4 regions of the Pseudalkalibacillus berkeleyi genome follow, and region 2 is predicted to be linked to each of the others. Evidence: riboswitches for the same ligand, from Rfam matches in the RefSeq annotation. Region 2 holds a riboswitch; each other region holds the start of a gene.
The links. Region 2 has a riboswitch for S-adenosylmethionine ahead of metK (methionine adenosyltransferase). Riboswitches for the same ligand answer to the same signal wherever they lie in the genome.
Positions count from the first base shown of each region.

Region 1: linked by a shared signal. The riboswitch ahead of L2716_RS12610 (methionine ABC transporter ATP-binding protein) and the one ahead of metK (methionine adenosyltransferase) in region 2 are both predicted to bind S-adenosylmethionine.
Region 3: linked by a shared signal. The riboswitch ahead of L2716_RS07265 (YezD family protein) and the one ahead of metK (methionine adenosyltransferase) in region 2 are both predicted to bind S-adenosylmethionine.
Region 4: linked by a shared signal. The riboswitch ahead of L2716_RS07125 (homocysteine S-methyltransferase family protein) and the one ahead of metK (methionine adenosyltransferase) in region 2 are both predicted to bind S-adenosylmethionine.

Region 1 is NZ_JAKIJS010000001.1:2,393,595-2,401,449, reverse strand. Features, by position in the region: gene L2716_RS12625 (anti-sigma factor domain-containing protein) at 1-503, shown strand, start outside; gene L2716_RS12620 (SCP2 sterol-binding domain-containing protein) at 730-1,077, shown strand; gene L2716_RS12615 (TlpA disulfide reductase family protein) at 1,045-1,470, opposite strand; SAM riboswitch class I at 1,631-1,743, shown strand; gene L2716_RS12610 (methionine ABC transporter ATP-binding protein) at 1,845-2,870, shown strand; gene L2716_RS12605 (methionine ABC transporter permease) at 2,863-3,528, shown strand; gene L2716_RS12600 (MetQ/NlpA family ABC transporter substrate-binding protein) at 3,547-4,362, shown strand; gene L2716_RS12595 (carboxymuconolactone decarboxylase family protein) at 4,842-5,222, shown strand; gene L2716_RS12590 (YuzK family famiily protein) at 5,454-5,609, shown strand; gene sufC (Fe-S cluster assembly ATPase SufC) at 6,022-6,810, shown strand; gene sufD (Fe-S cluster assembly protein SufD) at 6,830-7,855, shown strand, end outside.
Region 2 is NZ_JAKIJS010000001.1:2,198,017-2,205,871, reverse strand. Features, by position in the region: gene L2716_RS11570 (ABC transporter ATP-binding protein) at 1-108, opposite strand, end outside; gene L2716_RS11565 (ABC transporter substrate-binding protein) at 124-1,128, opposite strand; gene L2716_RS11560 (alpha/beta hydrolase family protein) at 1,218-2,009, shown strand; gene pckA (phosphoenolpyruvate carboxykinase (ATP)) at 2,103-3,686, opposite strand; SAM riboswitch class I at 4,012-4,100, shown strand; gene metK (methionine adenosyltransferase) at 4,312-5,505, shown strand; gene L2716_RS11545 (GntR family transcriptional regulator) at 5,678-6,349, shown strand; gene L2716_RS11540 (sterol desaturase family protein) at 6,366-6,986, shown strand; gene L2716_RS11535 (VOC family protein) at 7,291-7,659, shown strand; gene L2716_RS11530 (gamma carbonic anhydrase) at 7,649-7,855, opposite strand, start outside.
Region 3 is NZ_JAKIJS010000001.1:1,368,343-1,376,197, reverse strand. Features, by position in the region: gene L2716_RS07290 (SIMPL domain-containing protein) at 1-36, opposite strand, end outside; gene L2716_RS07285 (cold-shock protein) at 330-530, shown strand; gene L2716_RS07280 (sigma-54 interaction domain-containing protein) at 1,364-2,731, shown strand; gene L2716_RS07275 (YjiH family protein) at 2,847-4,253, shown strand; gene L2716_RS07270 (aspartate aminotransferase family protein) at 4,377-5,717, shown strand; SAM riboswitch class I at 5,807-5,911, shown strand; gene L2716_RS07265 (YezD family protein) at 6,028-6,174, shown strand; gene L2716_RS07260 (AMP-binding protein) at 6,285-7,855, shown strand, end outside.
Region 4 is NZ_JAKIJS010000001.1:1,342,624-1,350,478, reverse strand. Features, by position in the region: gene L2716_RS07185 (hypothetical protein) at 1-94, shown strand, start outside; gene L2716_RS07180 (alpha/beta fold hydrolase) at 230-1,111, shown strand; gene L2716_RS07175 (HAD-IIIA family hydrolase) at 1,135-1,671, shown strand; gene L2716_RS07170 (hypothetical protein) at 1,684-1,980, shown strand; gene L2716_RS07165 (LVIVD repeat-containing protein) at 2,040-3,410, opposite strand; gene L2716_RS07160 (VOC family protein) at 3,661-4,041, shown strand; gene L2716_RS07155 (DUF3892 domain-containing protein) at 4,179-4,406, shown strand; gene L2716_RS07150 (FMN-dependent NADH-azoreductase) at 4,537-5,172, shown strand; gene L2716_RS07145 (hypothetical protein) at 5,211-5,399, opposite strand; gene L2716_RS07140 (hypothetical protein) at 5,736-5,948, shown strand; gene L2716_RS07135 (SRPBCC family protein) at 5,939-6,208, shown strand; gene L2716_RS07130 (hypothetical protein) at 6,320-6,598, shown strand; SAM riboswitch class I at 6,658-6,765, shown strand; gene L2716_RS07125 (homocysteine S-methyltransferase family protein) at 6,988-7,855, shown strand, end outside.

The DNA.
Region 1 (7,855 bases), 200 kb from region 2:
CGCTTCATAAAAAGCAAGATTCGCAGAAAAATACACAAACTAAATCTGTTGAAAACGTTTTAAATGAACCAGATCAAGCAGAACTAGATACAGCAATTAAGGACTTAAAAGAAGATAAAGTAACTGCACCTTCAGTTCCAGCTAAAACAGAGGATTCTAAGCAGCAGACCATTACAGGTAATGAGGAAAATAAGGATGCGAAAGAGTCTGAAAACGATCAGGATGCCGAAAGTGAAGAAGATGATGAAGAGCGAAAAAACAAAGAGGAAGAGAATGAGGGCAAAGATATAAGTAAAAAGCACTCACATAAAAAGTCTTTCTCAAAGAAGGACAAACACAAGAAGGACCACAAGAACCATAATCGTCAGGTTAAAATTAAAATTCATTTAGGAGAGTGGAAGAAACAGCTTCCTTCTTCGGATCATAATCAAGATCGCGACCTATTAAAGGTACAATTTGTACAGACGGGCACGTTCCAGAACCTTTTTTCAACCGGTTTTTAAAATCATGGCATTCGTTCATGATCATTTGTCGTACACAAATTTAACAGTCAACCACAGTCAGCATGGACTGTGGTTTTTTTTATATACATTATCCATGCAACATTATTTTAGAAGTGAGCCTTAGCTATTTTTCACGAATATTGATAAAGAAACTGTCGAACGTTTATACAAGGACATTTCAATTCACCTATCGAAGAATATCTACATAACGGAGAGGAGATGGGGTATGAAACAGGTTATAGAGGTGTTTACGAAACGATTAGAAAGACAGTCGTATTTATCACCCTTTTTCAAGTTGCAAGACTTTGTCATAACCTTGTCCTCTAATAAAGAACAGGTATCCATTCATATGAAAAAACGATCATGTCAAGTGATTATGGATGACATTCAGAGTGAGAATGTCATCGAAATTATTGGTAGTTCGGATACGTTATTACAACTCATTCAAGGTAATGAGAAGCTATCAACCTTAATCAAGCAAAACAAAGTAACCGTAAATGCTTCGTATCGAGTCGTCCTAAAGTTAGAGTCGATCTTCTTTTTATCTGGTCAACAATCCAGAAATGCCATGTAGCATATTTGGAAAAGTATCTTTATCTCCGTAAACCTCTTGTACTGTATGATCCGCACTCAATAAAACCGTCGTAGGTACGCCTTTACATCCAAATTGATCATACACTTCAGTTCCTTTGTCTTTTAAAACAGGGATAGATATATGATTTCTGCTAATAAATTCGTCCCTTTGTTCACTTGAGCCTTCTCTTCCTGATACATTTATTGAAATGACCACTATTTGTTCACTTCTCATCGATTCATAAAACTGATTTAATAAAGGAACTTCCCTCATGCAATCCGGACACCAAGAAACCCAGAACTGTAGGATAACAGGCTTTCCGGTAAAGTCAGATAAAGAAACAAGTTGATGATTAGCAATATTCCTCAATGAAAAATTTACTTTCTCAGACATTTGAACAAGTGTCCTCCTTTATTTGAATTATAGTATGAAGGGTATCATATTTCATTTAATATTCGCAGAGAAAATGATTGACATGTAAAAATAACGCATGCTACAATGCTCTCATGCTTAAATAAGCTAAAGTGATAAAGTTTAAAATCATTTAAATAAAATCTTATCAAGAGTGGCGGAGGGACTGGCCCTGTGAAGCCCGGCAACCATCAAATCAGTTTGATTTGAGAAGGTGCCAAATCCTGCAAAGTGTAATGCTTTGGACGATGAGATAGAGAGTTTAACCCAAACCTTTCTGCTCATTTACAGAGCCGAGAGGTTTTTTTTCGTTGGATTTTAAAATACTTAAATAGGACAGGGAGGAGTTGAGTGACTTGATCACTTTAAAAAATATAAAGAAAGTCTTTTACACGAAAGACGGTCCGGTTAATGCAGTCAATCACGTTGACCTTGAAATTGAGAAAGGCGAGATCTTCGGTGTCATTGGATATAGTGGCGCAGGGAAGAGTACACTCATTCGGATGTTGAACATGCTAGAAAGACCGACTGACGGCTCAGTCGATATAAATGGACAAGCCTTAACGAATCTAAACAGCAAGGATCTTCGCACAGCTCGGCAACGAATCGGAATGATTTTTCAACACTTCAACCTATTATGGAGTAGAACAGTCAAAGAAAATATCGCATTTCCTTTAGAAATCGCTGGCGTTGGTAAAGAAGAACGGGACAAGCGTGTAAATGAATTGATTGAACTTGTCGGACTAACAGGTCGTGGCGAGTCATATCCTTCGCAATTAAGTGGCGGTCAAAAGCAACGTGTTGGCATTGCAAGATCGCTTGCAAATAATCCGGATGTTCTTTTATGTGATGAAGCTACTTCTGCATTAGATCCGAAAACGACAGATTCGATCTTAAATCTTCTCGTTGATATTAATCAAAAATTAGGTTTGACTATTGTTCTGATCACACACGAAATGCATGTAATTAGGAAAATTTGCAATCGGGTAGCGGTCATGGAAGATGGAAAAGTCGTTGAACAAGGTCCAGTATTAGAAGTATTTAAATCTCCTGAAAAAGAAATCACGCAGAATTTTGTGAAGCAAGTAACAGAACCAGAAGAAACAGAGGAAACGATTCAACACCTGATAGAAAAAGGGGATCAACATAAGGTAGTGAAGCTTACTTTTGTTGGTGGTACTGCTGAACGGCCGCTCATTAGTGATTTGATCCGGAAATTCCAGGTGAACGTAAATATTTTACAGGGGAAGATTTCTCAGACGAGAGACGGGGCATATGGCACTTTGTTCATCCAAGTCGAGGGTGAAGCCAATGAGATTGAAAAAGCGGTTAGCCATGTCCGACAGCAAGAAGTGGAAGTGGAGGTGATCGTCCATGACTAATTTATTTCCTAATGTTGATTGGGAAGATATGTGGGAAGCTACTCTTGAAACCATATATATGACTGTCATTTCTGTCAGTGCGACATTTGTATTAGGTATCATATTGGGATTACTCTTATTCCTTACTGACAAGAATAATCTATGGCAAAACAAGCCAGTACAATCGGTCGTAGCTACATTCGTCAATATTTTCAGGTCAATTCCATTTATTATATTGATTATTTTACTCGTACCGTTTACAACATGGATGGTTGGATCTATGTTAGGTGCGAATGCTGCACTCCCTGCATTGATTATCGGTGCTGCTCCTTTCTATGCACGAATGGTTGAAATCGCCTTACGTGAAATAGATAAAGGAGTAATTGAAGCAGCTAAATCAATGGGTGCAACAGATATGCAAATCATTTACAAAGTACTATTGCCTGAATCACTACCTGCACTGATTTCTGGTATCACGGTCACTGCAATTGCATTAATATCTTACACAGCAATGGCTGGGGTTGTAGGATCAGGTGGACTAGGTACTTTAGCGTTCTTAGACGGATTCCAGAGATCTCAAAACGATGTCACACTTGTTGCAACCGTCATTATATTAATCATCGTGTTTATCATCCAATGGACGGGTGACTTCTTAACACAAAGAACGGATAAAAGATAAACTGGAGGGAAAACAAAAATGAAAAAATTTATTTCGATTTTGGGTACCGTATTAGTGATTTCTGTATTAGCTGCTTGTGGTGGAAAAAGTGGAGACAAAGAAGAGCTAGTTGTAGGAGCTTCCAATGTTCCTCATGCTGAAATTCTTGAAGAAGCACAGCCGTTGTTAGAAGAAAAAGGTGTTCAACTTGAGATTGAAACGTTCCAAGATTATGTTGTTCCGAACAAAGCGCTTGCCAATAAAGAGCTGGATGCGAACTACTTTCAACATGTTCCTTACATGGAGCAACAAATGAAAGAAAATGAAAAGTACGACTTCGTTAACGCAGGTGGTATTCACATAGAGCCTATGGGTGTTTATTCTAAAGAATACAAAAGCCTCGAAGAGCTACCTAAGGGCGCAGAAATCATTATGAGTAATGCAGTTGCCGATCACGGCCGAATTCTAAGTATGTTTGAGAGCGAAGGCTTGATTACTTTAAAAGAAGGCGTTAAGAAATCGGAAGCGACTGTTAAGGATATCGATGAAAATCCAAAAAACCTTAATTTCGAACCAAAGGTTGATGCAGGCCTACTTCCTAAAATCTACAATAATGGTGAAGGGGACGCAGTTCTGATTAACACGAACTACGCGATTGATGCTGGACTTGATCCGAAGAAAGACGCAATTGCATTAGAAGGCACAGATTCTCCTTATGTAAACATTATTGCTGTGAATAAAGGAAATGAAGATGATGAAAGAATCAAAAAGTTAGTTGAAGTACTTCGTTCTAAAGAAATGCAAGACTTTATCAAAAAAGAATACAAAGGTGCCGTTGTTCCAGTAAGTGAATAACAACATCCTTAATGGAAGACAAGACTGGGTAGAGCAAATATTGCGATACCTGGTCTTTTTTTGTTTTTGTAGAGGATTAGTCTATGTGGTGCCGGCGATCAGGTGCTTACTGTCCGCGGTGGAGCTGAAATGAGGATACGGCGGATAGAAAGAGGTGTTTACTGTCCGCGGTGGAACAGAAATGAGGATATGGCGGATAGAAAGAGGCGTTTACTGTCCGCGGTGGAGCAGAAATGAGGATATGGCGGATAGAAAGAGGCGTTTACTGTCCACGGTAGTGGCGAAATGAGGATATGGCGGATAGAAAGAGGCGTTTACTGTCCGCGGTAGAGGCGAAATGAGGATACGACGGATAGAGCGAGAACTCAACTTTTTTTTCACAATATTTTGGTGAAAATTCACATTTTCCATAACGGATACTATTCTTGAGAATCATCATACTAAGTAGGAAGAATTTTATGTTGTAAGGAGTGAATGAAATGAAACAAAATGAGATGAATGAACAGCCAGGTTCTCCGACAGAAGAAGCGTTAATGGACTATAAGCACGGATTAGGGATTTTTACTGAAAAAATGCCTGATGTAGCACGCAAGTATAATGCGTTTACTGAATCATGCTTTAAAGCTGGGAAATTATCGAAAAAAGAAAAACAACTGATTGCATTAGGCATTAGTATCTATTCTCAAGATGAGTATTGCATCATATATCATACTAAAGGGTGTCTAGACCAAGGTTGTACTGAAGAAGAGATACTAGAATCTGTTGGTGTTTGTGCTGCCTTTGGAGGAGGAGCGGCCATGAGTCAGTCTGTGACACTTGTTCAAGAGGCTATTTCTGACTTAAGTCAAATGAAACATTAATCAGAATTATGTGAAAAAGGGATGTATTCGAGGGATATGTATCAACACACCTATTAAAGTGAACCCACCGTCTGTAAGCCTTGCACAGAGGATATTATCAAGAAATTTGGGAGTTGGGGTTTAATCGATTAACTGATAGGGTATTACATGTAGTGAAAATAAAGATTGAAAACCCGAAAGGATTGATTTATTATCCATCAAATTGACACACACCAACACCATACAGGTGAAATGGAAAAGGCCATGCACCAATCACATGGAATAGGGTATGCTCAATATGAACAAAGTCTAGAAACGCGTATGGAAATCGAGCGTAGACGAGAGCGTGAGTATAAGAGAAGTCAACAAATTCTAAATGAATTTACGGGTAAAGTCACTAAGTCGTAACTACAAAGAACTGAACACAATAGAACATTAAATATTTTGGACCTTATCACACAAAGATAAGGTCCTTTTCATTTAGATGAATGGTTCCATTGACCAACCCAACCTAAATTTTCTAGACCAAGATGAATCAATAATAACGAATGGATAGAGAATAATAACATTTGGTATGTGATGATGGAGTATATACAGCGTATAAAAGAGATCTTCCGCTTTCAATAAGTAGCATTCATTCTCAATTAGAAAACGGAAATATCGCATTTTTTAAGACTCCTGTTGAGAATTATTTTAATTTGATTTAAAATTAGAATGATAATAAAGAAATAAATCGTGATTATTTCATTTTTCGCTTGTTTTTCGTTACAATGTTAAATGGAGTAATTAATTTGAAATACGAAATTGGAGGGTTATAGTCATGACTGCACCAAACATTAAGATTGAAAACCTACATGTTTCCATTGAAGGAAAACAAATCATTAAAGGTCTTGACCTTGAAATAAACGGTGGAGAGATCCATGCAGTAATGGGGCCGAACGGAACGGGTAAATCCACACTTGCTTCTGCATTGATGGGCCACCCTAAATATGAAATCACAGAAGGTACCGTAACTTTTGACGGGGAAGACCTTCTTGAAATGGAAGTAGATGAGCGTGCAAAAGCTGGTCTATTCCTAGCTATGCAATATCCAAGTGAGATTAGCGGTGTAACAAACGCTGACTTCCTACGTTCTTCTATTAACGCTCGTCGTGAAGAAGGAAAAGAAATTTCATTAATGAAGTTCATCCGTAAGATGGACAGCAAAATGGAGCTTCTTGATATGGACGAATCATTCTCTCAACGTTACCTGAATGAAGGATTCTCTGGCGGTGAGAAGAAGCGTAATGAAATTCTTCAACTGTTGATGCTTGAACCTAAGATCGCAATTCTTGATGAGATTGACTCTGGACTAGACATCGACGCATTGAAAGTTGTATCTAAAGGCGTTAATGATATGCGTAACCCAGATTTCGGTTGCTTAATCATTACTCACTATCAACGTCTACTTAACTACATCACACCTGATAAAGTCCATGTAATGATGCAAGGACGTATTGTGAAATCTGGTGGACCTGAACTTGCTCAACGACTTGAGGAAGAAGGATATGACTGGATTAAAGATGAACTAGGAATTAAAGACGAAGTTGTTCAAACAGAACAAGCATAGGCTTTGAAGGAGGATTTATATGTCAGTGGAAACGAACGAAACGAAGATTGCCTTCGATCAATCATATGTAAGTGATTTTTCCAATCAAAGAAACGAACCCAAATGGCTAACGGACCTTCGTCTTCGCGGGTTGGAACTGGCTGAAAGCCTACCGATGCCGAAGCCGGAGAAAACAAAGATTGATAAATGGAATTTCACACAATTCCAACATATCGTTAAAGCTTCAGAAGTGAATTCTGCGGACGATTTACCAGAATACATTTTGAACCTTATCGGTAAAGAAGATCGTACTGAAAACTTTATTATACAGCGGAACTCAACGCCGGCGTTCCGCCAAGTATCTCAAGAGCTTCAAGACAAAGGTGTCATTTTTACTGATATCGCTACTGCTGTTCAAGAGCATAGTGAGTTAGTTGAAAAATATTTCATGAACCAAGCTGTGAGTGTTGATGAGCATCGTTTAACAGCTCTTCATGCTGCACTTCTAAACGGTGGAGTATTCGTATACGTACCGAAAAACGTTGAAATCGAAGTTCCGTTACAATCTGTATTCGTACAAGAAGATGCGGAAGCTGCACTTTTCAATCACGTACTAGTCGTTGCTGAAGATAACAGCTCTGTCACTTATGTAGAGAACTATCTATCTCATAGTGATGATCAACAATCCGTAGCGAACATCGTTGCAGAAGTTTATGCTGGCCCGAATGCACGTGTACAATTCGGTGCGGTAGATAACTTCGCTAAAGGTGTTACGACTTACGTAAACCGTCGAGGACATGTTGAACGTGATGGAAAAATTGAATGGTCGCTCGGTCAGATGAACGACGGCAACACAATTTCCGACAACACGACAAACCTTGTTGGTGATGGTTCGTATGCAGATACGAAGACGGTATCCATTGGTCGTGGTGATCAGAAGCAAAACTTTGTCATCCGAGTCAACCAATGGGGTAAACAATCGGATGCACAATTACTTGCACATGCTGTTATGAAGGATAACTCGAGCGCAATCTTCAACGGGATTGCAAAAATTGAACATGGTGCG
Region 2 (7,855 bases):
AACGAACTCTCCCTCTTCAACCTCAAGTGTAATATCTTCAAGTGCGTTTGTGATAGATGTTGGGGAGAAGTAAGCATGAGTGAGTCGATCGATTGTTAAGAAAGACAACTGGATCTCCTCCTCTTACTGGGCAACTTTTTCAGCGATTTCAGTGTTGACTAGAATGTCATGGTCAACTTGTTTAGGCAGTTCTCCTGCTTCATCCATAATGGTTTGAAGGTTATTCCATTCTTCTATATCCAGGATCGGATTCGTTGCATAACTGTGCTGTTCTTTGTATCGTTGAGTTACTGTTTCAATTAAATCGATTGGCGTATCATCAAAGTAAGGAGCGATTACTTCAGCTATTTCTTTTGCAGAGTGGCTATCGACCCATTGCTGAGCTTTGTATAGTCCACGTGTGAATCGTTCAATGACATCTTCATTTTCGTTCAGATAGCTTTGCTTTGTCATGAAAGTAGTATAAGGAATTTTTCCTGATTCTTTACCAAATGAAGCAACGATGTGTCCGATTCCTTCTTGTTCAAACAAGCTTGCAGTTGGTTCAAACAATTGTACATAGTCTCCTGTGCCTGAAGCGAATGAATTGGCGATATTAGCGAACTCTATATTTTGAATAAGATTGAGATCTTTATGAGGATCAATACCATGTTTTCTTAGACCGAATTCACCTGCCATTTGTGGCATTCCGCCTTTTCGCTGACCTAGGAAAGTGCTACCTTTCAATTGGTCCCATGCGAAAGTCTCCGGCTTTTCTCGTGCGACAAGGAAGGTGCCATCGGTTTGTGTTAATTGAGCAAAGTTGATGACTGGATCGTTCGTTCCTTGAGCGTATACATAAATTGTTGTCTCAGAACCGACAAGTGCAATATCAGCTCCATTTGATAACAAGGTGGTCATGGTTTTGTCTCCGCCCCAAGTTGTCGTAAGGTCAATCTCAATCCCTTCTTCTTCAAAAAAACCTTTTTCAATGGCAACGTATTGAGGTGCATAGAAAATGGATCGTGTAACCTCTGCAACTCTTACTTTATCATTGGAAGAATTATTGGAGCATCCTGCTGCGATGATCGTCACAGCTAGCAATATAGTAACAGCTCCTACAATATGCCGTCTTATCTTATTAAACATAAATTTCCCTCCACAAAACTATAGTCGAAATAGTGTATGAGCGGACTCAAAAATGTGTGTTCGCCTAATTTTTGACGAGAGGTGTAACTATGTATGAATCCAACCAAATTGAACATATGCAACGCTTTCCATCTCCACATCCTCACATAAAACTGTTTGTGGTTTCCTATCGAAGTGATGGTCTTCTCGTAAAAGGACTGTTAGCAGTTCCCGATCATGAAGATGAGTTACCAGGACTGTTGTATTTGAGAGGTGGTATTAAACAAGTAGGGAAGGTAAGAATTTCTAGAGTGATCCAGTTTGCTTCAAGAGGTTTTGTCGTCTTTGCTCCGCACTATCGAGGAAATGAAGGCGGAGAGGGGTTTGAGGACTTCTGTGGTGAAGATCGTAATGATGCCTTTTCAGCCCTCCAAGTACTAGAGAGTTTGTCTTGTACGGACTCGGGAGATCTACATGTCTTTGGCTTTTCAAGAGGAGGACCGATGGCTTTGTTTACGGCAGCTCAATTTCCTCATATGATTCAATCTGTTGTCGTATGGGGAGGGGTAACCGATATGAAGCTTACGTATGAAGAACGACATAGCTTACGTAAGATGATGAAGCGTGTCGTTGGAGGATCTGTCTATAAATATCCTGAACGGTATGAATGGCGTACACCACTAACAGAAGTGTCGAAATTTAAGGCGCCAGTCTTAATTATTCATGGTGTTTACGATGAAAATGTATCGATTAAGCATGCGTATTTGCTTGAAGAGGAGTTGAAGTCGAACGATCGATCATACGAAACGTGGTACATACAAGACGATCATCACTTCAATCCAGAGAAAAAGCGACAAGTCACTCACGATCTTTGCGATTGGATGAAAAATCAGAAGGAGTAGAGGTCGAAGGAGCTAGACAAATCACATGCCCCCTCATGTACGGAATACAATTAAAAAAGGAGCGACCATTATGGTCACCCCTTTTTGCTTATGTTATACAGTTGGTCCTGCGTTTTTAATGTCACTGCTTACATTTTCGAATTTGTTGAAGTTTTCTTTGAACTTCAATGCAAGTTCCTTCGCTTTTGCATCGTAAGCCTCTTGGTCTGCCCAAGTTTTCTTAGGTTGTAAAACTTCACCAGGTACGCCTGGGCACTGAGTTGGTATGTTTAGTCCGAAGATCGGATCCTTTACTGTCTCAGTTGAGCGTAATTCTCCTTCAAGTGCAGCTTGAACCATTGCACGTGTATATGGAAGGTTCATTCGCTTACCTACGCCATACTCTCCACCAGACCAGCCAGTGTTTACGAGATAAACGTCCACATCGTGTTGTTCTATTTTCTCACCAAGCATTTTAGCGTAACGTTCAGCATGCAAAGGTAAAAATGGAGAACCGAAGCAAGTAGAGAACGTCGCTTGTGGTGATGTTACGCCACGCTCTGTTCCAGCAAGTTTACTTGTGTAGCCAGATAGGAAGTGATACATGGCTTGTTCTTTAGTTAGCTTACTGATTGGAGGCAATACGCCGAATGCATCAGCAGTCAAGAAGATGATCGTGTTCGGGTTTCCTGCAACACTTGGCGTGATGACATTCGGAATGGCATCAATCGGATATGCCGCACGCGTATTTTCAGTCAATGTCGTGTTGTCATAATCAACTTCGCGCGTTTCTTTATCGGATACGACGTTCTCAAGAACAGTTCCGAATTTAATAGCATTCCAGATTTGTGGTTCTTTTTCTGCAGAAAGGTTGATACATTTTGCGTAGCATCCACCTTCAATATTAAAGACACCGTTATTTGCCCAACCGTGTTCATCATCACCAATAAGTCGGCGATTAGGGTCAGCGGATAGTGTCGTCTTCCCAGTACCACTTAGTCCGAAAAACAAAGCAACATCGCCTTCTTGCCCTACATTTGCTGAACAGTGCATAGAAAGGATATCTTGTTCTGGCAGGATGTAGTTCATGACAGAAAAGATGGATTTCTTAATTTCTCCAGCATATTCAGTACCACCGATGAGTACGATCCGTTTTTCAAATGAGATAATAATAAACGTTTCAGAATTCGTTCCATCTACTTCAGGATCTGCAAGAAATCCTGGTGCAGAAATAACTTGAAATTGCGGTGTAAAGCCATTTAAATCGCTTTCATTTGGGCGGATGAAAAGCTGACGAGCAAAAAGATTGTGCCAAGCATATTCATTAATGACTTGAAGTGGTAATTGATAAGCTTTGTCCGCACCAGCGAAACCTTCAAATACGAAAGTTTCTTCTTTTTCATCTAAGTATTTAAGTACTTTTCTATATAAGTTATTGAATTTCTCTTCTTCAATTGGCTGGTTGACCGATCCCCAGTCAATCTTGTCTTTCACAGAAGGTTCCATTACGATATATTTATCTTTAGGTGAACGACCTGTGTATTTTCCTGTTTCAACTTGTAATGCACCTGTTGATGAAAGGACACCTTCGCCACGTGAGATTGCTTTTTCAACTAAAGTCGGAGTTGCTAAATTCTTTTGAGTTGTAGATTTACTTATAAGTTCATCGGTAAGTGAAGTAAATTGTGCCGTATTCATGTAAACCCATCCTTTACAACATAATATTGTTTAAATCATTATACATCCTATTCGTCTGAATTAGTATAACATATTTATTTTAATAATGTATACTATATTTCCGTTTTTGTGACGAATCAAACCTTAGTTTACGATTAAATAGGCGCAGTTGTTGACCTTAACTTCATTTCGTAGTTTACATTTCAATTTATTGCACATAGTACATGTAAGCTTAACTTTAATTTCCAAACAAAAAAACAACTTTATTCATTAACAGAGCTATTTAATAAGTGTACTTTCGTTGACAACCCCCGCGTACTGCGATATTATATTGCGAGAACGGCTACTCTTATTCCGAGTAGGTGGAGGGACAGGCCCAATGAAACCCAGCAACCGACACCATAGGTGAGAAGGTGCTAACCTGAAAAATAAGAGGGTGAAAGGTTTACAACGAACCACCTTTCCTCTACAAGGGAAAGGTTTTTTTTCGTCTATAATATGAATCCTTTCTTAGGTACAAGTGCAGAGGTGAAAATGAAAAAGTATTTTGCTTTAAGTTTTCATCTGATTGATGGCACTTTTTTCGTACGGAATGAGTACCGTATCAATTATCAGCGATATTGGTTATCGCCGAGGAGGTTCCGTAATGTCAACTAGCAGACGTCTTTTTACTTCTGAATCGGTCACAGAAGGTCATCCAGACAAAATTTGTGATCAAATCTCAGATGCAATTCTAGACGAAATTCTATCAAGTGATCCGAACGCTCGGGTTGCGTGTGAAACATCTGTTAATACTGGTCTTGTACTTGTTGCAGGTGAAATTACTACTTCTACTTATGTAGACATTCCTAAAATTGTTCGTGAAACAGTTAAAGGTATTGGCTATACACGAGCAAAATATGGATTTGATTATGAGACATGTGCAGTTCTTACATCTATTGATGAGCAGTCGGCAGACATTGCTCAAGGTGTCGACAAAGCTCTTGAAGCTAGAGAAGGCACGATGTCTGATGAGGAAATTGATGCAATTGGGGCAGGAGATCAAGGTTTAATGTTTGGTTACGCTTGTAATGAAACATCAGAACTGATGCCATTGCCTATTTCACTTTCTCATAAGTTAAGCCGCCGTTTGGCAGATGTAAGAAAGAATGAAGTCGTCCCTTACCTCCGTCCAGATGGAAAAACGCAAGTAACCGTAGAATATGACGAAAACAATCAACCTGTTCGAGTTGATACGGTTGTCATCTCAACACAACATCATCCAGAGGTTACACTTGAGCAGATCAAGCGTGACTTGAAGGAGCATGTCATCAATCCAGTTGTACCTACTGAATTGATTGATGAAGATACAAAATATTTCATTAACCCAACTGGTCGCTTTGTAATCGGTGGACCACAAGGTGACGCTGGTTTAACAGGACGTAAGATTATCGTAGATACTTACGGTGGATATGCACGTCATGGTGGGGGAGCGTTTTCTGGTAAGGATCCTACAAAAGTAGACCGCTCTGCTGCATATGCTGCACGTTACGTTGCGAAGAACATTGTTGCTGCTGGACTTGCTGACAAATGTGAAGTTCAACTCGCTTATGCAATAGGTGTAGCGCAACCTGTATCGATCTCAATTGATACATTTGAGACGGGAACAGTTTCTGAAGAAAAGCTTGTTGAGCTGGTTCGTGCGAATTTCGATCTTCGTCCAGCTGGTATTATTAATATGCTTGATCTTCGCCGTCCAATTTATAAGCAAACTGCAGCATACGGTCACTTCGGACGTACGGACATTGAACTCCCATGGGAGCGAACAGATAAAGCAGAAATTTTGAAAAACAACGCATAGTAACATGATGTGTGAAATGAACCCTAAACGATTGTGGTCGTTTAGGGTTTTTTGTTGTTGGAAAAAGTTTGAGTATTTAATTATCAGAAAATTGTTGCATTTGTGACGTTAGATAGAATAGACTGGTATTACCAGAATAAAAAGTGGTATTACCATAAAGTAGGTGTGAACAATGAGAACAACTGACCGAATTGAAAAAATTATCATCGAAAGAGTGATGAACGGAGGATATGCCTGCAATACATTAGTACCTTCAGAACGAGAATTAGCTGCTCATTTTGAAGTTGGAAGACCTGTGATCCGAGAAGTACTACAACGACTAGAACGCGATGGTTGGATAACGATTCGTAAAGGACAAAGGGCGGTCGTCAATGATTACTGGAGACAAGGAAATTTAATGACACTTGTCCATTATTTAGAGCAAGAGGCAGATATGCCAGATGCTTTTATTGTTCATCTTTTAGAATTGAGAAGGGCATTACTACCAGCATATGTGCACGGGGCAGTAGAAACAAATTCGATGCAAGTGGTTTCTCTGTTGACGGAAATGGATCAGTTAGCAGATGAAGCGTCAGCTTTTGCTGAATTTGATTGGAAGCTCCAACGAGGATTAGCCGCAGCCTCCTCCAATCCGATATACTTATTGATCCTAAACAGCTTCCAAAGGTTATATATTAAAATGGCAACATTATATTTTGAAGAGCAACCGTACCGAGAAGTTTCCATGAGCTATTACCGAGACTTAATTGGAGCAGCAGTTGCAAACAATCCAGATCAAGCTAAGCAACTCGCTGAACGGATGATGGATCAAAGTATCGAGATGTGGAAACAAAGGAATCATTAAAAAATAGGAGGTTCACATGAGCAAAGTGTATCGAGATTTCTTCCTCTTTCCTGATATTTTCATTTTGTCGTGTCTAATTGCTGCTAACATGACTGTAATTATCCTATTTGGTAAAGGAGGATGGATCGCCATATCTTTCGCAATTGGATTAATCGCGTTTTCTTTAAGTGAATATATGACACATCGATTTCTCTTCCATTTAAAAACACCTCAGAATCCATTCCTTCTCAAGATGTTGAAACGACTACATTATGATCATCATTCAGATCCAGATGACTTACATCTACTCTTTCTTCCTTTGTGGTACAGTATCCCGAACATGATCGTTTGGTCAGCACTTTTTTATATCATTTCAGGAAATTTATTTTACACATTAGCTTTCATGTGCGGTTTGAAAGTGATGCTTTTCTTTTACGAATGGAAGCATTACGTTGCGCATAGACCGATTAAACCGAGAACGAAATTCGGAGTTTGGATGAAAAAGATTCACATCCTCCACCATTATAAAAATGAAAATTATTGGTATGGCGTCTCAAATCCAGTTGGCGATTACCTATTCGGAACGATGAAGGAGGAAAAGACCGTCGAGACGAGTAAGACGGCAAGAGATTTAGAGAAACGAACATTTGATATGTAAATAACAGGCTGGCTCGTATAGTCAGCTGTTTTTTTGTGTAGAGCGAGAAAATGATGGGATGTTCGATAAAAATAGAGTTTTGATCGATAAAGTTGGAGTTTTGATCGATAAAATTGGAGTTTTGCACGATAAAATTGGAGTTTTGCACGATAAATTCCGAGTTTTGCACGATAAGTGGAAAAATCAGTCCATCCCTCATATACAGACGGGCTCTCTCTATCCTTAATTATTATCATAAAAAATGATAGGATGATAAAATGGTGAAAGTGGGTATAAAAGAATAGTAGATAAGGAGGGATGAGTCATGTATAAACAGATCCATCATGTTTCATTAGAAGTGAAGAAGCTGAAGCGGGCTAGGTCTTTTTATGAAAAGGTGTTGAGGTTTGAAGTTAGTGAAGAAAGACCTGACTTTGACTTTGAGGGTATTTGGTACAACCTTGGGGGTACTCAGCTACACTTAATTGTAAATTCATCTCTCAATGAAGATGCAATGCCTACTTTAAATAGTAGAAGTGCTCATTTTGCGATTCGAGTGGATTCCGTTCAGGAATTAATCGATCGCCTCGAAAAAGCTGGGTGCACCTATTTAGATAAACCAGCCAGTAAAACCGGCTGGCATCAAGTGTTCGTACAAGATCCTGATGGAAATATTATTGAATTTAACGCTTAAGCGTTTTGTAATATTGACCGCGCTCAACATATTCAGTTCGGACGCGTTCCATCTCTTGTAGATCATTTTCATTGATGTTTCTAACGACCTTTGCGGGACGTCCAAACGCTAAGGTGTTCGGGGGAATTTTTTTGCCAGGTGGAACGAGACTACCTGCTCCGATAAATGCACCTTCACCAATTTCAGCACCGTCTAA
Region 3 (7,855 bases), 830 kb from region 2:
TTCAATTGTATGATTAGGAATAAAACCTTGATTCATTCAACCACCTCACCACATACATTCTTTATTACATCATGAATATGAGGGAAGTTAGATTGTAGACGAAAAAGATTTTTCAAATTTGATTTGACATCTGACTCAATATCCCTTATAGTTGGGTTAACGCTATAAAGTTAGTTATATGAACGGTGGATAGATTAAAGTCGTAGCTACAAATTGTTGTGGACGATGAAATTGTCTAATAACAACGTAGGTACGTATTTTTTAATACAGGTAAAAGTATAACGGTTAACTTTAAGTGAATTTTGTAAGATATACAGGAGGTACAGTATATGAATACTGGTACAGTAAAATGGTTTAACGCAGAAAAAGGTTTTGGTTTCATCGAAATTTCAGAAGGTAACGACGTTTTCGTTCACTTTTCTGCAATCCAAGGTGAAGGTTTCAAAACTCTAGAAGAAGGTCAAAACGTTTCTTTTGAAATCGTTGAAGGCGACCGTGGACCTCAAGCGTCTAACGTACAAAAAGTTTAATTAAACTTAACTTTAACGGGTGATGTACGTTTGTACATCACCCTTTTTGCGTTTAAAAGCGTAAATTGGAAAGGTATCAGTCCCCCGTTAACTGGAGGTTTCTCAAAGAAACGCATGCTCCGTTCTTAACGTATGCTCACTTAGCATACACAACCCCATCTATTTGTTCTCCATAATTTATTATTCCTAACAAGATAAAAAATTTGAGTAGAAAGGAGATAGGTAAGAGCTACAATATAACTGATTCGCACTGGCACGACCTAGGAGTCGTAAGGACGAAAGAGAGGTAGGGCTTTCGTTGTATGAGTTATTAGTCTTTTAAATGAACTAGGGTTGTATAGACTAATCCACCGAACCTAGGAGCATGAATAAACTGGTTAGAGTTGTATCCATCTCACAGTATGACTTGACCAGTATTACATATTATTTTGTCCGATTTGATTGGCACCACTGATTCATTTCTTCATATGTTGTTACACATAAATATTTCTCTATCCTCATAATGGATCAATACCTAACCAAACCTCACCGATAGACCCTTTACACAATATATAAAATCTATTTCAATCCCTATAACTTCCCTATCGTATACATAATTTAATTGAACTTTACATTTCGCGTTTGATATTGTGAAATGTTCTTTTTGTCGTGATCGAATAAATGAATGGGACTATCTATTTTGCTTAAACATTTGTATGATGATGAGAAAGATATTCATATTTGAATAAACTATTCGTTATTGAATAATTGTTAAACTTGAATATAGGACAAGTTTTGACTTGTTATGGATGAAAGGTTATTCAATAATGAATAATTCAATTGGAGGGATTCGTTTGGATTCGAAAAAGTGGAATGAAGCTGGAGCGATATTAGATTCTCTACAGGATGATATCGTCGTTACAGATCAGAAAGGGACGATTGTAAAAGTTAGTGATTTAACAGGCTCAATCTATGGTGTGAAATCTGATGATCTTATAGGCAAGTCGGTATATGACCTTGAATCTGAAGGTTTGTTCACACCATTAGCGACTCCACTCGTGTTAGAAAAAAAGAAGAAAGTAACTTTCGTGCAAACAACGAAGGGTAATAAAAGGTTGCTCGTTACTGGAGTACCCGTATTTAATGAGCAGAATGATATATATAAAGTTGTCAGTTATTCGCATGATATCACTGAATTAATGGAGATGAAAAGTTACCTTGAAAATTTAGAAGATGAAATGGAACGTGTAAAAAGTGAGCTTGAATTATTGCGCAATCGCTTTTCATCTACCCACGGCATCATTGCCAGAAGTGTCAAGATGGAACATGTGATAAAGCTGTCTTTGCAAATTGCTCAAGTAGATGCAAATATACTCCTGCTCGGTGATTCTGGAGTCGGTAAATCAATGCTAGCCAATTTCATACACCAAAAAAGCAGTCGAAAAACGGGACCATTTATTGAAGTGAATTGTGGATCTATTCCCGAACAGCTATTTGAAGCTGAAGTATTTGGTTATGAAGGTGGTGCATTTACAGGAGCAAATCGCAACGGAAAAGCAGGACTCGTTGAGCTTGCAGAAGGAGGAACGTTATTTTTAGACGAAGTCGGAGAACTCCCGTTGGAGCAACAAGTAAAAGTGTTGAAGCTTATCCAAGAGAAGCAGTTTTATCGGGTAGGAGGGACGAAGCCGCGAAAAGTAGACTTCAGATTGGTTGCTGCAACGAATAAGGATCTACTGCAAGCTGTAAATGAAAAACGTTTTCGTAAAGATCTTTATTTTAGATTAAACGTTGTACCGATTACAATCCCTAAATTAAAAGAGCGTAGGGAAGATATTGTACCGCTTATCGAATTATTTATGAAACGATTTACAGAAAAGTATAACCGTCAACGAACGATTGAAGACAATGCTATGCAAATCATGCTGAATGCTGATTGGGATGGGAATGTTAGAGAACTGATGAATGTTATTGAAAGAATGGTTGTCATTAGTCATTCAACAGTGATCACAGCTGAATATTTGCCTGAGTCGCTACTCGAGCCGAAGGAAGAATATACTATTTCAGGAGAAGTAAACTTAAATGACATTTTAAGCAATGTGGAAGAGAAATTATTGAGAGAGGCAAGGGAACGTTATCAAACGACTACAAAAATGGCAGAAATGTTAGGGATTAGTCAGCCTACAGTTGTCAGAAAACTCTCTAAATACCAAATAAAATGAATGTTTTGGCATGAAACTTGCATTAATTGTTGTACATACAAAATAAACACAAAGGAGGCCATTTTAGCATTTAGTGTATAGCTGTATTCAAATTGAAAAGGAGTGAGTAGTACATATGGAAGCTGAGAAGCGAAAGGTCAATTTGCAGGAGAGTACATTAGAAACGCAAACCGATCCACAATCCTTAACGATCGGAGCTTATTTGAAATTCATTCTTCCTTCTTTGTTGGGGATTTTTCTCTTTCTTGTACCTGTAACCTATCAAGGGAAATTAACAATTGGTGTAGGCATCCTTGCTGAATCAGTTAATGGTTGGTTTGGGGATTACATTCCGCATGTAATGACCACTGTTTTCTGTTTATCCGTGTTTCTAGTCATTTATGCGAAAACAGTAAAGCCACTCTGGTTGGAAACAAACTCCTTTCTAAAAGATTTATTCGATATTAATCCATTTTGGCTCTCTATGAGAGTTGTCGGATCAATTTTTGCGATCATGACCTTGATGAAATGGGGACCAGAATGGATTTGGTCAGAGACTACTGGGGGAACGGTCCTTTATGCTCTCGTCCCCGTTCTTGCAACTTGGTTTTTATTTGCTGGATTATTAATGCCACTACTCCTTGAATTCGGACTTATGGAGTTTATTGGTACGATGGTGCAAAAAGTTATGAAGCCATTGTTTCGGTTGCCCGGAAGATCTTCAATCGATGCAGTTGCATCATGGATGGGTAGTGGCACAGTCGGTGTATTGATCACGACCAAACAGTATGAAGAAGGCTATTATACAAAACGTGAAGCTGCCGTAGTCGCTACGACATTCTCTATCACATCCATTGCATTTAGTTTAGTTGTGATTAGCTTTATTGGGTTAGACCATTTGTTTGTACCGTTTTATATTACAGTCGTGATCGCAGGTATCGTCGCAGCTGTTGTTTGTCCTAGAATTCCACCCTTATCAAGGAAAAAAGATACTTATTATGAACCTGTAGGGAAGCAAATAGAAGAATCAGTTCCAACAGAAGCATCGCGTGTAAAATGGAGTATCAAAAGTGGTGTTAGGAAAGCAGCACAAGTCAAAGATCTAACAATTGTAGTTAGAAAGGGAATTGAGAATGTACTTGATATTTGGTTCAGTTTGATACCCCTTGTGATGGCTCTTGGTACGATATCACTAGTCATTGCAGAGTTTACACCTATATTTTCTTATCTTGCTTATCCTTTAGTCCCGTTACTTGAATGGATGCAAATTCCTGAAGCGGCTGAAGCAGCACCTGCTATGATTGTTGGATTTGCAGATATGTTTTTACCAGCAGTACTAGGTAGTGGTATTGAAAGTGAATTGACGAGGTTTGTAATTGCCGGAATATCTCTAACGCAATTAATCTATATGTCTGAAATCGGTATATTGCTGATCAAATCCAAGATTCCAATTTCGTTCTTAGAGCTTGTAATTATATTTATCCAACGAACATTAATCACATTACCGATTATCGTCCTCATTGCACACTTATTTATTTTTTAGGTTTTGTTAATTGTTATCGTTGATTTCTTTGAAATTCACTTGTACTACCAGAAATCAATAATATTCTCTAACAGAGCTATTTATTAAAACGCGCAACCTAGATTCGTATTTGGAGGAATGCATATGTCTACTCAAGATTATGACTGGAAACCTTTATTTGAACGGATGCCTGAACTACTAGCCCCTTCTATGGCTAAGGATCACCCCAATTTGCCTGTTGTTAAGGAAGAAGGCTGTTACTATTATGGTGTAGATGGTAAGAAGTACTTAGATTTCACATCAGGCATCGCGGTTACGAACACAGGGCATAGGCACCCGAAAGTCGTACAGGCCATAAAAGATGCTGCAGATTCATTACTACACGGTCCGTCTGGTGTCATTATGTATGATTCGATTTTGAAGCTTGCAGACCAATTACAAACTGTATTGCCGACGGGCTTAGATTGTTTTTTCTTTGCAAATAGTGGAACAGAGGCTATTGAAGGTGGCATTAAGCTTGCTAAACACGTAACGGAACGTCCTTACGTCGTTTCATTTACAGGGTGTTTCCATGGTCGATCATTAGGGGCACTGAATGTGACGACTTCGAAAAGTAAATATCGAAAGTTTCTAAATCCAAGTGGAAGTTATCAAATTCCATACTTTGATGAAGACGAATGCCCTCAAGGTACAGATGACTGTATTGCGTTTTCTGTTAAAAAGCTAGAGAAGGATTTCCATAAATTATTTCAACACCAAGTTCAACCAGACGAAGTTGCTTGCGTTATTTTAGAGCCAGTTCTTGGTGAAGGTGGGTATATTATACCGCCAAAAGAATGGTTACAAAAGATTCGAGAAATTTGTGACCAGCATGATATTTTATTGATCTTTGATGAAGTACAAACAGGGTTTGGTCGTACGGGTGACTGGTTTGCAGCACAAACATTTGGTGTGACTCCTGATATTATGGCGATTGCCAAAGGAATCGCATCTGGCATTCCGTTGAGCGCAACTGTTGCATCTGCTGAATTAATGCAAAAGTGGCCACTTGGGAGTCATGGAACAACCTTCGGTGGGAATCCAATCGCGTGCTCTGCAGCTCTTGCGACATTAGATGTGTTGAAGGAAGAAAAGTTAATTGAGAATGCATATGAAATAGGTCATTATGCCATGAATCAATTAGAAAACTTACGATTAAAGTATGATCATGTCATTAGAAGCGTAAGAGGAATTGGATTGATGATTGGAATTGAGATTGTCGATCCGGATACCCAAAAGCCGAGTGGCGACGCGCTACTCAGAATACTAGATCTTGCATTGGAGAAAGGTGTACTATTTTATTTGTGTGGAAACGAAGGAAACGTCATTCGTATGGTACCACCGCTCATCGTGACAAAAGATCAAATTGATGCTGGGCTGAACATGCTTGAAGAAGCCATTGAGCAATATTTACAAGAACGTAGTAAATTAATGGCAGGCGTTTAATATTAGATCTAAGCCAAAACACCTAGTTTTCACAAACTTGTTGACTTCGAGACTTCCATTCATGTAAAATTCAAAAAAATAAGTTAAACCGCTTATCCAGAGTGGCTGAGGGACTGGCCCTACGAAGCCCGGCAACCTGCTAACAGCAAGGTGCCAATTCCAGCAAAATGGCATTCCATTTTGAGAGATAAGGTACATACATGGTCATGTACAGATTACAAAGTCTCTCATCTTGAGAGACTTTTTTGTTTTCTCATATGCAATTGTCCTTATCTTCTCGCGAATTAGAAAATGAAAGGAGAAGAACAAAGTGGCTAAAGAAGTAGAAGCGTTACAAGCGATCGTACCTCGCTTGAATAAGATGTTAGAATCAATGGATTTCGGTTCCGTAACATTAGTTGTACAAGACGGAAAAGTCATTCAAATTGAAAAGAATGAAAAGGTAAGATTGAAATAAGAATATGTGCTGACTAGACAAACTAGAGGCAACCTTGAGCATTAAATCCTAGGTGGGATTTGCACAAGGTTGCTTTTTTGTATGAATGAATTGGAAAGGGTGAAATCAATATGAGTTTGGAACTTTACGGATCAGATCAAGTAATTTGGCGTCCGAATCAGAATCAGATAGATGAAGCGAACTTAACGGCATTCACAAATCGTTATGGGGTTTCAGATTACCAAGCACTCATAAAGAAGGCTGCTGAAGATCAGGATTGGTTCTACAATGCGATCAATGAGACGTTTCATTTTCAATGGGACAGACCTTTTGACAGAATATCTGAATCATCAAATGGTGCACCTTTCACTGAATGGTTTAAAGGCGGATATATAAACATTTATAAAAATTGTGTAGAGAAACATCTAACAAAATGCAATACGAAAAATGCGATCGTTTGGGAAGGTGAAGACGGTAGCAAACAGGGACTAACTTATCAGGAATTAGATGAACATGTCAGTCGCTTCGCTTTAGGCCTACAACGATTAGGAGTAGGTTATGGGGATCGAATAGGTATTTTCTTACCTCCGATTATTGAATCTGCAATTGCGTTATATGCATGTGCGAAGTTAGGTGCTATCGCTGTACCGATGTTTTCAGGGTACGGGGCAGATGCTGTTACAACTCGTCTGAACGATAGTGAATGTAAAGTATTGATCACTGCCGATGGTTCTATTAGAAAAGGAAAAGTAAGTCCGATGAAAGAAATTGCCGATCGAGCTGTAGATCTATCCCCTTCGGTTGAACATGTAGTTGTCGTTAATCATACCCATACAAACTTTACGAAACGCCGATTAGATCGACATTACGAAAATGTTCTAGCGTCAAAAGGAGCAACATTAATCACACATGAAACAAAGGCATCGGATCCTTACTTAATCATTTATACGTCTGGGACAACAGGGAAACCAAAAGGAACTGTCCATACACATAGTAGTTTCATCATTAAAACCGCCATTGATATGTACTTCTGCTTCGATGTTAAAGAGGACGCCAAGCTATTTTGGATGACGGATATCGGTTGGATTATGGGGCCATGGTTATTAATTGGTGCAAATTTATTTCATTGTACAGCAGTCCTTTATGAAGGAGATGTTAATTATCCTCAAAATGGGCGAATTTTACAGCTTATTGAGGACCATCGCTTAACTCATATTGGGATGGCGCCAACGGTTGTTCGAACCTTGAGAAAGACTCATAGTGACCAAACACTGCCATCCTATGATACTTCGTCATTGAAAATTATAGGTTCAACTGGAGAGGCAATCGATCAAGCATCATGGACATGGTTAATTGAACAAGTTGGGGAAAGCCGTTGTCCGATCATAAATTATTCAGGAGGTACGGAAGCTGGTGGAGGCATTATTGGCTGCTATCCAACGATGCCTTTAAAAGCTTCCTCATTTCATGGACCATTACCTGGCATTGATCCGGAAGTGGTTGATCAAGATCAGCAACCCGTCAGAAATAAAACTGGAGAACTGATTGTCCAACAACCATTTGTTGGAATGACCAAATCTTTTTGGCAAGATGATGACCGGTACTTAAATACGTATTGGAATAAGTGGCCAGGCGTTTGGGTCCACGGAGATCTCGTGTCTATAGATGACTTAGGTTACTGGTATATCAAGGGCAGAGCGGA
Region 4 (7,855 bases), 860 kb from region 2:
AAGACCTGCACCAAGACCATGGCATGGTTATTGTCACAAATGTAAACAACCCTACTTTCCACACGCAAGTCCTAGTTATTTATATGCATACTAAACATTAAAGAAACAATAAACCTGTCCATTTTCACAAGACAGGTTTTTGATTTTCAATATTAATTAAATCCCCTCCTTTTTGTATTTATTTGTTAATCTAGTATTAGGTAACGATTTAATGGATGGGAGGGTATTAATGAGTAAATCCGGTTCTATTTATAAAAATGAAATGGGTAGAAAAATAATAACTAACCATTATGACAAATATTTAAGCTTGTTCCCTTATGAAATTCATAAAGAATATGTTGATACATCATACGGAAGAACAAATGTGTTAATCACAGGACCGATCGACGGTAAGCCGCTTATTATATTGCAGGGTGGGAATTGTATCAATCCCATGACATTATCATGGTTCACACCTTTAATGGATACCTATCGAATCTATGCTCCAGATACCATTGGTCATCCAGGTTACAGTGATGAGCGACGCATTTCAGCAACAGATGAATCGTTTGCGATTTGGATATCTGATATTATGGAACATTTTCATATTAAACAATCTGCCTTTGTGGGACCATCGTACGGAGCTGGAATCATATTGAGAGTTGCTTCGTATATGCCAGAAAAAATCAAATGTGCAGTATTAGTATCTCCTGCAGGAATCAGTCTGGGCTCTAAGTTTGAAATGGTAAAGAAGGTTCTTATTCCTTTAATGTTATTTCGTATGAATACAGCAGAAAAGCATCTTAAAAGGATTACTGACAGGATGTCTGCCAACACAATGAAAAATCGTGACAGAACTATCATAGGTGATATTTTCAAGCACATTAAACTTGAACAAGAGATGCCTAAATTAACTGAAAAAAGTGAGCTAACTAGTTACAATGCTCCCACATTCATCATTTCAGGTAAATCAGATCTGTTTTTCCCGGAACACAAATTGAAAGTGAAATCGGAGGATATCATTAATAATTTGATAGCATTTACATCAATGGAGATGGGACATTATCCATCTGAGGAAAATCTAGTTGAAATCAATGAAAAAATTAAACGTTTTTTACACGACCATTACTGAATGAGAATAATGGAGGACAATTGATGGTACAAGCTGTATTCATAGATAGAGATGGTACATTAGGTGGCGGTAATGAGATCGTTTATCCAGGTGATTTTAAGCTTTATCCTAATGTTCAACATTCACTCAAACAATTGAAAGACAATGGAATAAAGATTCTATCATTTACAAACCAACCTGGTATATCTAATGGATTGGCAACAAAAGAAGAGTTCGATGAAGAACTAAAAGAGTTCGGATTTGATGACGTTTATATTTGTCCTCATGATCCAGGAAAAAAATGTGCGTGTAGAAAGCCCAGAACCGGTATGTTACTTGAAGCTTCAAACAAATACAATTTAGATCTTTCAAAGTGTATCGTCATTGGTGATCGATGGACGGATATGTTGGCCGCTGAGGAAGCGGGATCATTTAAGATACTTGTCCAGACTGGTTCAGGGAAGGAATCTCTTCGAAAATTTCACAATAAGGAGTATTTTGGACGTTGGAATCAGGTAACAACAGATTTCATTGCTCATGACTTGAATGAAGCGATCCATTGGATATTACACGAAAGTTGAAAGGATGTTTCTTTGAAGATATCTTTATTGAGTGGAATAGTTATACTTGTGATTCTTGCAGTACTCGGGTTATTCGATCCTTTACTTTTTTTAAAAGTAATTGCAATTATTAGTGCTGCAACATTCGGTTTATCAGGTGTTTTTTTAGGCTCGTTCGTGAAACGGTCACAATACATACAAGACCTCGACCCCAACGAAGAAAGGTGGAACCGTAAGATCGGTTTAACCATTGCGGCATTCGGTTTCCCATTTATCATCACAACGATTATTACAGTACTGGTGCAATATGAATTCTTATTCTCACGTTAATAAAAGCGGTCTCTTTACTCCTTCAGAGGAAGAGGCCGCTTTTCCAGATTCAAGCATGATTATTTGTTTTTACTATTATTTTTGAGTAATACTTTAAGACCTTGCCCCATATCTGATGCAAGAATATAATTCTGGTCAATGAAAACACCCCAGAAGAATGCTTGTTCAGGCACATATTTCCCAATCTGTTCTGGATTTGATGGGTCAGTAATATCTACCGCTCTCACTCCACCAGCATAATGTGAAAGGTATAATGTATTACCACGTACTTTAGGATCATGTACCGTATTTGCAAAAGTAACACCATCTTCAACATGGTCTACTAAATCCGTTTTGAATGTACTTAGTAGTTTAGGATTTGTTCTATCCTTAATATCAAAAATGCGTGTATAGCCATACGATCTTTCGTACCCCTCTCGAGTTGGATGGTATACTTCACGCGTTTCAATCAGAACCGTTCCACCCTTTGCTAACGCTGATGAGTGAGCAGCACCTTGAACATCTGGTGCGAAATCAGTTCTCCCTAAATATTCGACATCATAAGGGTTTGAAATATCCAGCATGATCGTTCCTAAATCCCAAAATGAGAGAAATGCTGTTTTCCCGGTATTATCTGTCATCGTACTATGGTTGAAAACAGGTCGAGTTTTTCCGTCAGGAGAATTCCAATGATAACCGTTGAAATCCTCCGGCACTTCATTTAGCATTCTAGGATCAAACTCATATATGGTTTGTGGATTGGCTGGATTTGTGACATCCACTAATGCAAAGTCTTTTTGTTCTCCATGAGTATAATAATCTGCGTATGGATTCGCTGTGAGGACAACTGGCTTATTCCCTTGGACAGTTAAATACAATTCGTGTGTACCTCTGACCCGTTTATCTAATTCCCAAAATCCCAATTTTTTTGGATTATACGGGTCGTTCACATCATACAAAAGGAAACCACCCTTTGAGAGAGCGTTACCACGATCAAGCTGTTGAACGCTTACGACAGCAAGGTCACCTTTGAAATAGGGTGTATTTACGGTTTTGACAATAACTTTTTCCTGCCAAGTACCAGGAATATCATCAGCAAACTTTGAAATTTCTATAGGACTAGATGGATCTTTAAGATCAAATACACGAACACCCCCGTTGCCTCCTCCAGCAGTATGTGTACCTAGATACGCAAATCCTTTATGTGCGTAAACATCAGCAGTTGAATTCTGTATTCCGTCATTTTCTTTAATTTGAACAGCAGCAGCTTCGTACCAATTTTCTAGGTTTTTATTCCCTTCAAGCATCGATATGTTTGTCAGTTCACCCTCTTGAGCGCCTTTCTCTATTGCAACATCATCAAGGTTGTCATGAGCGGAGATGGAAGGTGCGTATAAAGAGAGACTCATAATTCCAGCTAAAGATAAACGCGTGACGATTCTCCTATTCAATATAATTCCTCCAATACAAAATATTTACAACAAAATAACACAATTATTTGAAAATTACATCAAATATTAGTTAAACACATCGAATAGTACAATCTTATGTAAAAGTGAATAAGGCATATTAACTAATATGAAAAATGACATTAAAGTTCTATATGCATATAGAACTAAATTTATTTATTAGATTTTAGCAGGTTCATGTATGTAGGATTACGAATATTTAATTAAAGAAAAATCAATCTGGAGGTGGCAAATGAAAGCTAAGATAGGTGAAATTGTATGGAGAGACCTAACTGTAAAAAATGCTGAAGAAATAAAGGACTTTTATTCTGAAGTCGTCGGGTGGAAAGCAGAAAATCATGATATGGGCGATTACCATGATTTTAATATTAAATCACCAGAAGATGATGATGAAGTCGTGACAGGCATTTGTCATGCTAAAGGGTCAAATTCAGATATCCCTGCACAATGGCTCATGTATGTAAATGTTGAAAATGTTGAAGCTAGTGCTCAAAAGTGTGTGAATTTGGGCGGTAAGATTTTAGATGGTCCAAGAATGATGGGAGCGAGCCGCTTCTGTGTGATCAAGGACCCGGCTGGTGCAGTTCTAGCCTTAATATCAAATGAAGAATAATTTCTACTTACAGTAATTGTACCGTCTTGTTACGGTCAGTTGCTGTTTTTTTTGTGTGCACTTATGAAAGTTACGCTGTTCGGTGAATATAAACGTAAATCTCGAAAAAACTAGGAAGTGTAAAGGAGGTTTTGTTGATGGAGAAAGAACAGTTTTCAGCGGTAAGGAAAGATGAAAATGGAAAGATTCAAATGTTCCAAACAAGCTCTGGTAGAGAATTATCATATGAAGAAGCCATACAGGAAGTAGATGAGGAAAGAATTGAGAACGTAAGCGTTGTCCGGGAGAAAGATGGCGAAACCTATATCCGATCTAATCCAGATAACCGTAAAGATAACAACTTAGATGGATTACCGATCTTTTAAGAGCTGTTGAACCGGCTCTTATTCTTTTTTAATAAATCGAGTATTTTATTTTGAATTCAAGATAATTTATGATACTATAAAAATAAAGTTACTATAAAAAAGTAACAAAATAATTTTTAGGAGGAAGATCATGGCAGAAGTACTATACATTACAGCAAATCCTAAATCGGTTGAAGAGTCCCTTGGTTTAGCAGTTGGAGAGGAATTTATTCAAGCATATAGAGAGGAAAACCCTGAGGATGAGATCATCCGATTAGACTTATATGACTATGACATCCCGTATATTGATACAGATGTATTTAACGGTTGGGGAAAGCTTCAACAAGGTCAAGAGTTTGATTTATTAAGCCCAGACGAACAAGATAAAGTAAGAAGAATCAATGTCCTTACTGAACAGTTCAAGAACGCAGATAAATATGTGTTTGTAACTCCGCTTTGGAATTTTAGCGTACCTCCGAAGATGAAGGCATACATTGATACGGTTTCTATTGCAGGATCAACATTCAAATATACAGAAAATGGACCTGTTGGGTTATTAGAAGGTAAGAAAGCCTTGCACATTCAAGCACGTGGAGGCATTTATTCAGAAGGACCAGCAGCAGATCTAGAAATGGGAGATCGCTATATTAAAGCAGTTATGGGATTCCTAGGGGTTACTGACACTGATTCCATCATTATTGAAGGACACGCATTTATGCCTGACAAACTTGAAGAAATCAAAGGTGCGGCTTTAGAAAAAGCGAAATCTTACGCAAGTCAATTTTAAATGAACAAAAGGTTAAGCCCATCTGGCTTAACCTTTTGTTATTCATCATGTGGTCTGTATGGTACTTGGTCTAATGGAATCACCATAGAATAATCATAATTTGACCGCTTAGACGACACGGATCCATTTTGATAATCCATAACCGAATCGTTTAATTTATCTTCATTTTTTACATTTTCAAATGTTGGATCTTGGCTATATGGAATGCCTTCCTTATGGTTATACATTTGTTCTATCTCCTCCAAATGAATAATGGGAATACCTGTTAATATTCAACGCAAAAAGCCCACTTCCCTTTATAAATTATGGAGATTATATATAATTTATTCTACTGTTGCGTTCTCTTGTGGAACTTTCGCTTCCTCTCGGGGAACTTCCGCTCTCACTTGTGGAACTTTTACGATGACTCGGGGAACTTCGGCTCTCTCTTGGGGAACTCAGTACTTTATTACTACCACTCTCAGCATATTTAAATTGGAATGTTGTAATAGTCAACACTATACGTTACCTTATAGTCACATGTTACCTATTGGTCACATTCATAATATGGAGGAGATTAATTTATGAAAGATTTTACGGTAGAAATGAGTATTCCGGTATCTGCAGGGAAATTATATAATTCCATTCATACACAAAATGGCGTAAGGAATTGGTGGACTAATTTTGCAAACATCAGTGATGAAGTCGGAGGAATTTCAGAATTTAATTTTCCAAAGGCTGGTTTCTATGTTGTAACGAGAAACTTAAACAAAACGAGGTTGTTGAATTGGATGTAATTGCATCCAAGCATCCCGAGTCAAGTGGGTTTGACAATCTTGAGGATTGGGTCGGCACTACCATACAGTTTCATATAGAACCTTTAATTGAGGGTGAATGTAAATTACACTTTACACACAAAGGTTTAACACAAGCTCTTGAATGTTTTGATGCTTGTAATAACGGGTGGATTCATTACTTAAATAGCTTAAAGGATTACGCAGTGGATCAAGAAGGTGAACCATATACTGATAATTCTGAGGACAATATCATTCGTTAACGCTACGTTTAGGTCATCAAAGGAGATACTGCAATAATTGCAGTATCTTTTTCTTTATCCTATCAAGGAACGTGTTATGATTAAATAAATTTACGATTAGGGTGATTAGCGGTGCCTCAATTTTTATTTGAAGTTACGGATCTAGAAACATTGGAAAAAGAGTCCGATGATCAGCAATTCATAAATAAAGTTGCGACAGTAGATGCTGAAGTAATCGATAAACAAACAGGAAACACGATTTGCAAAGGGAGCTTTGAGGTGAAATACAACCAGGATGGTGTTTATCCATCCGTGAAAATGATTAACTCGATAGATGCACCCAAATATATAAAAACCGAGCTTCTCTTTCGCTCTAAGCGGTATATTAAACGAATGAGACGCTGGTTATAATAAAATTCAAAAAATTGTTGACAATGAAAACTACACTGTATAAAATGTAAAACAATTAAAACTTATCCAGAGCGACGGAGGGAACTGGCCCTGCGATGTCCAGCAACCTGCATGTTATGTAAGGTGCTAACTCCAGCAAAATGGGTATCCATTTTGGTAGATAAGGTGATGATATGATTTTGCCTAAACGTCTTCCAAATTGGGGAAGGCTTTTTTATTTTGTGTCTAAGTGTATAGGATGAATATTGCTGACTAGACACACTAGAGGCGATTTTCAACTCAATGTAATACAGAGAGTTGAAATCGTCTCTTTTTTACTTCCTCAATAAGTAATTCAATAATTGAAAAGTGCGAACAATCCTTAACAAACGAATGGAGGAATAGGAGTAATGAGTGTACACAACCAACAAAAACGTAGTTTATCTAATCGATTAGCAGAAGGTCCGGTAGTATGCGGTGAAGGCTACTTATTTGAACTAGAGCGGCGAGGCTACTTACAAGCAGGTTCGTTTGTACCGGAAGTCGCTTTAGAAAACACACAAGCGTTAGAGCAAGCGTACAGAGACTTCATGAATGCTGGATCGGATGTCATCGTCGCATTTACGTACAATGCCCATAGAGAAAAAATGAGGATCATTGGTAAGGAAAATCTTGTTGAAAAGCTAAGCAGACAAGCCATCCGATCGGCAAAAAAAGTAGCAATCGAGCACCCTGAAGAAGATGCGCTCGTAGCGGGTAATATTTCAAATACGAACATATTTGACCCTGAAGACGCGCAATCGAAAATTGAAGTACGGGCAATGTTTGCAGAAATGGTAGAGTGGTGTGTAGATGAAGGTGTGGACTTCATCATTGGCGAAACGTTCTACTACCATGAAGAAGCATTGATTGCTCTTGAAGAAATCATTAAAGGTGGTCTAGAGGCTGTGATTACGCATGGTCTCATGGCTGAAGGCGTTCTACGTGATGGGTATACTGTTGAGGACTCATGTAGAATTTTAAAAGAGCAAGGAGCGCTCGTAGTCGGTATGAATTGCTTTAGAGGCATACATACCATGCATCCTTATGTTGAAAAGATTCGTTCGAGTGTAAGTGGTCATATCGCTGCACTACCATTGCCGTACCGAACAACAGAGGAAAATCCGACATTCTTTAACCTACCTGATCAAGGATGTACATGTTCTATACCAACTGAAACCACATTTCCAACCTCATTAGATCCGTTATACCATAATCGATATGAACTTGCTGAATGGG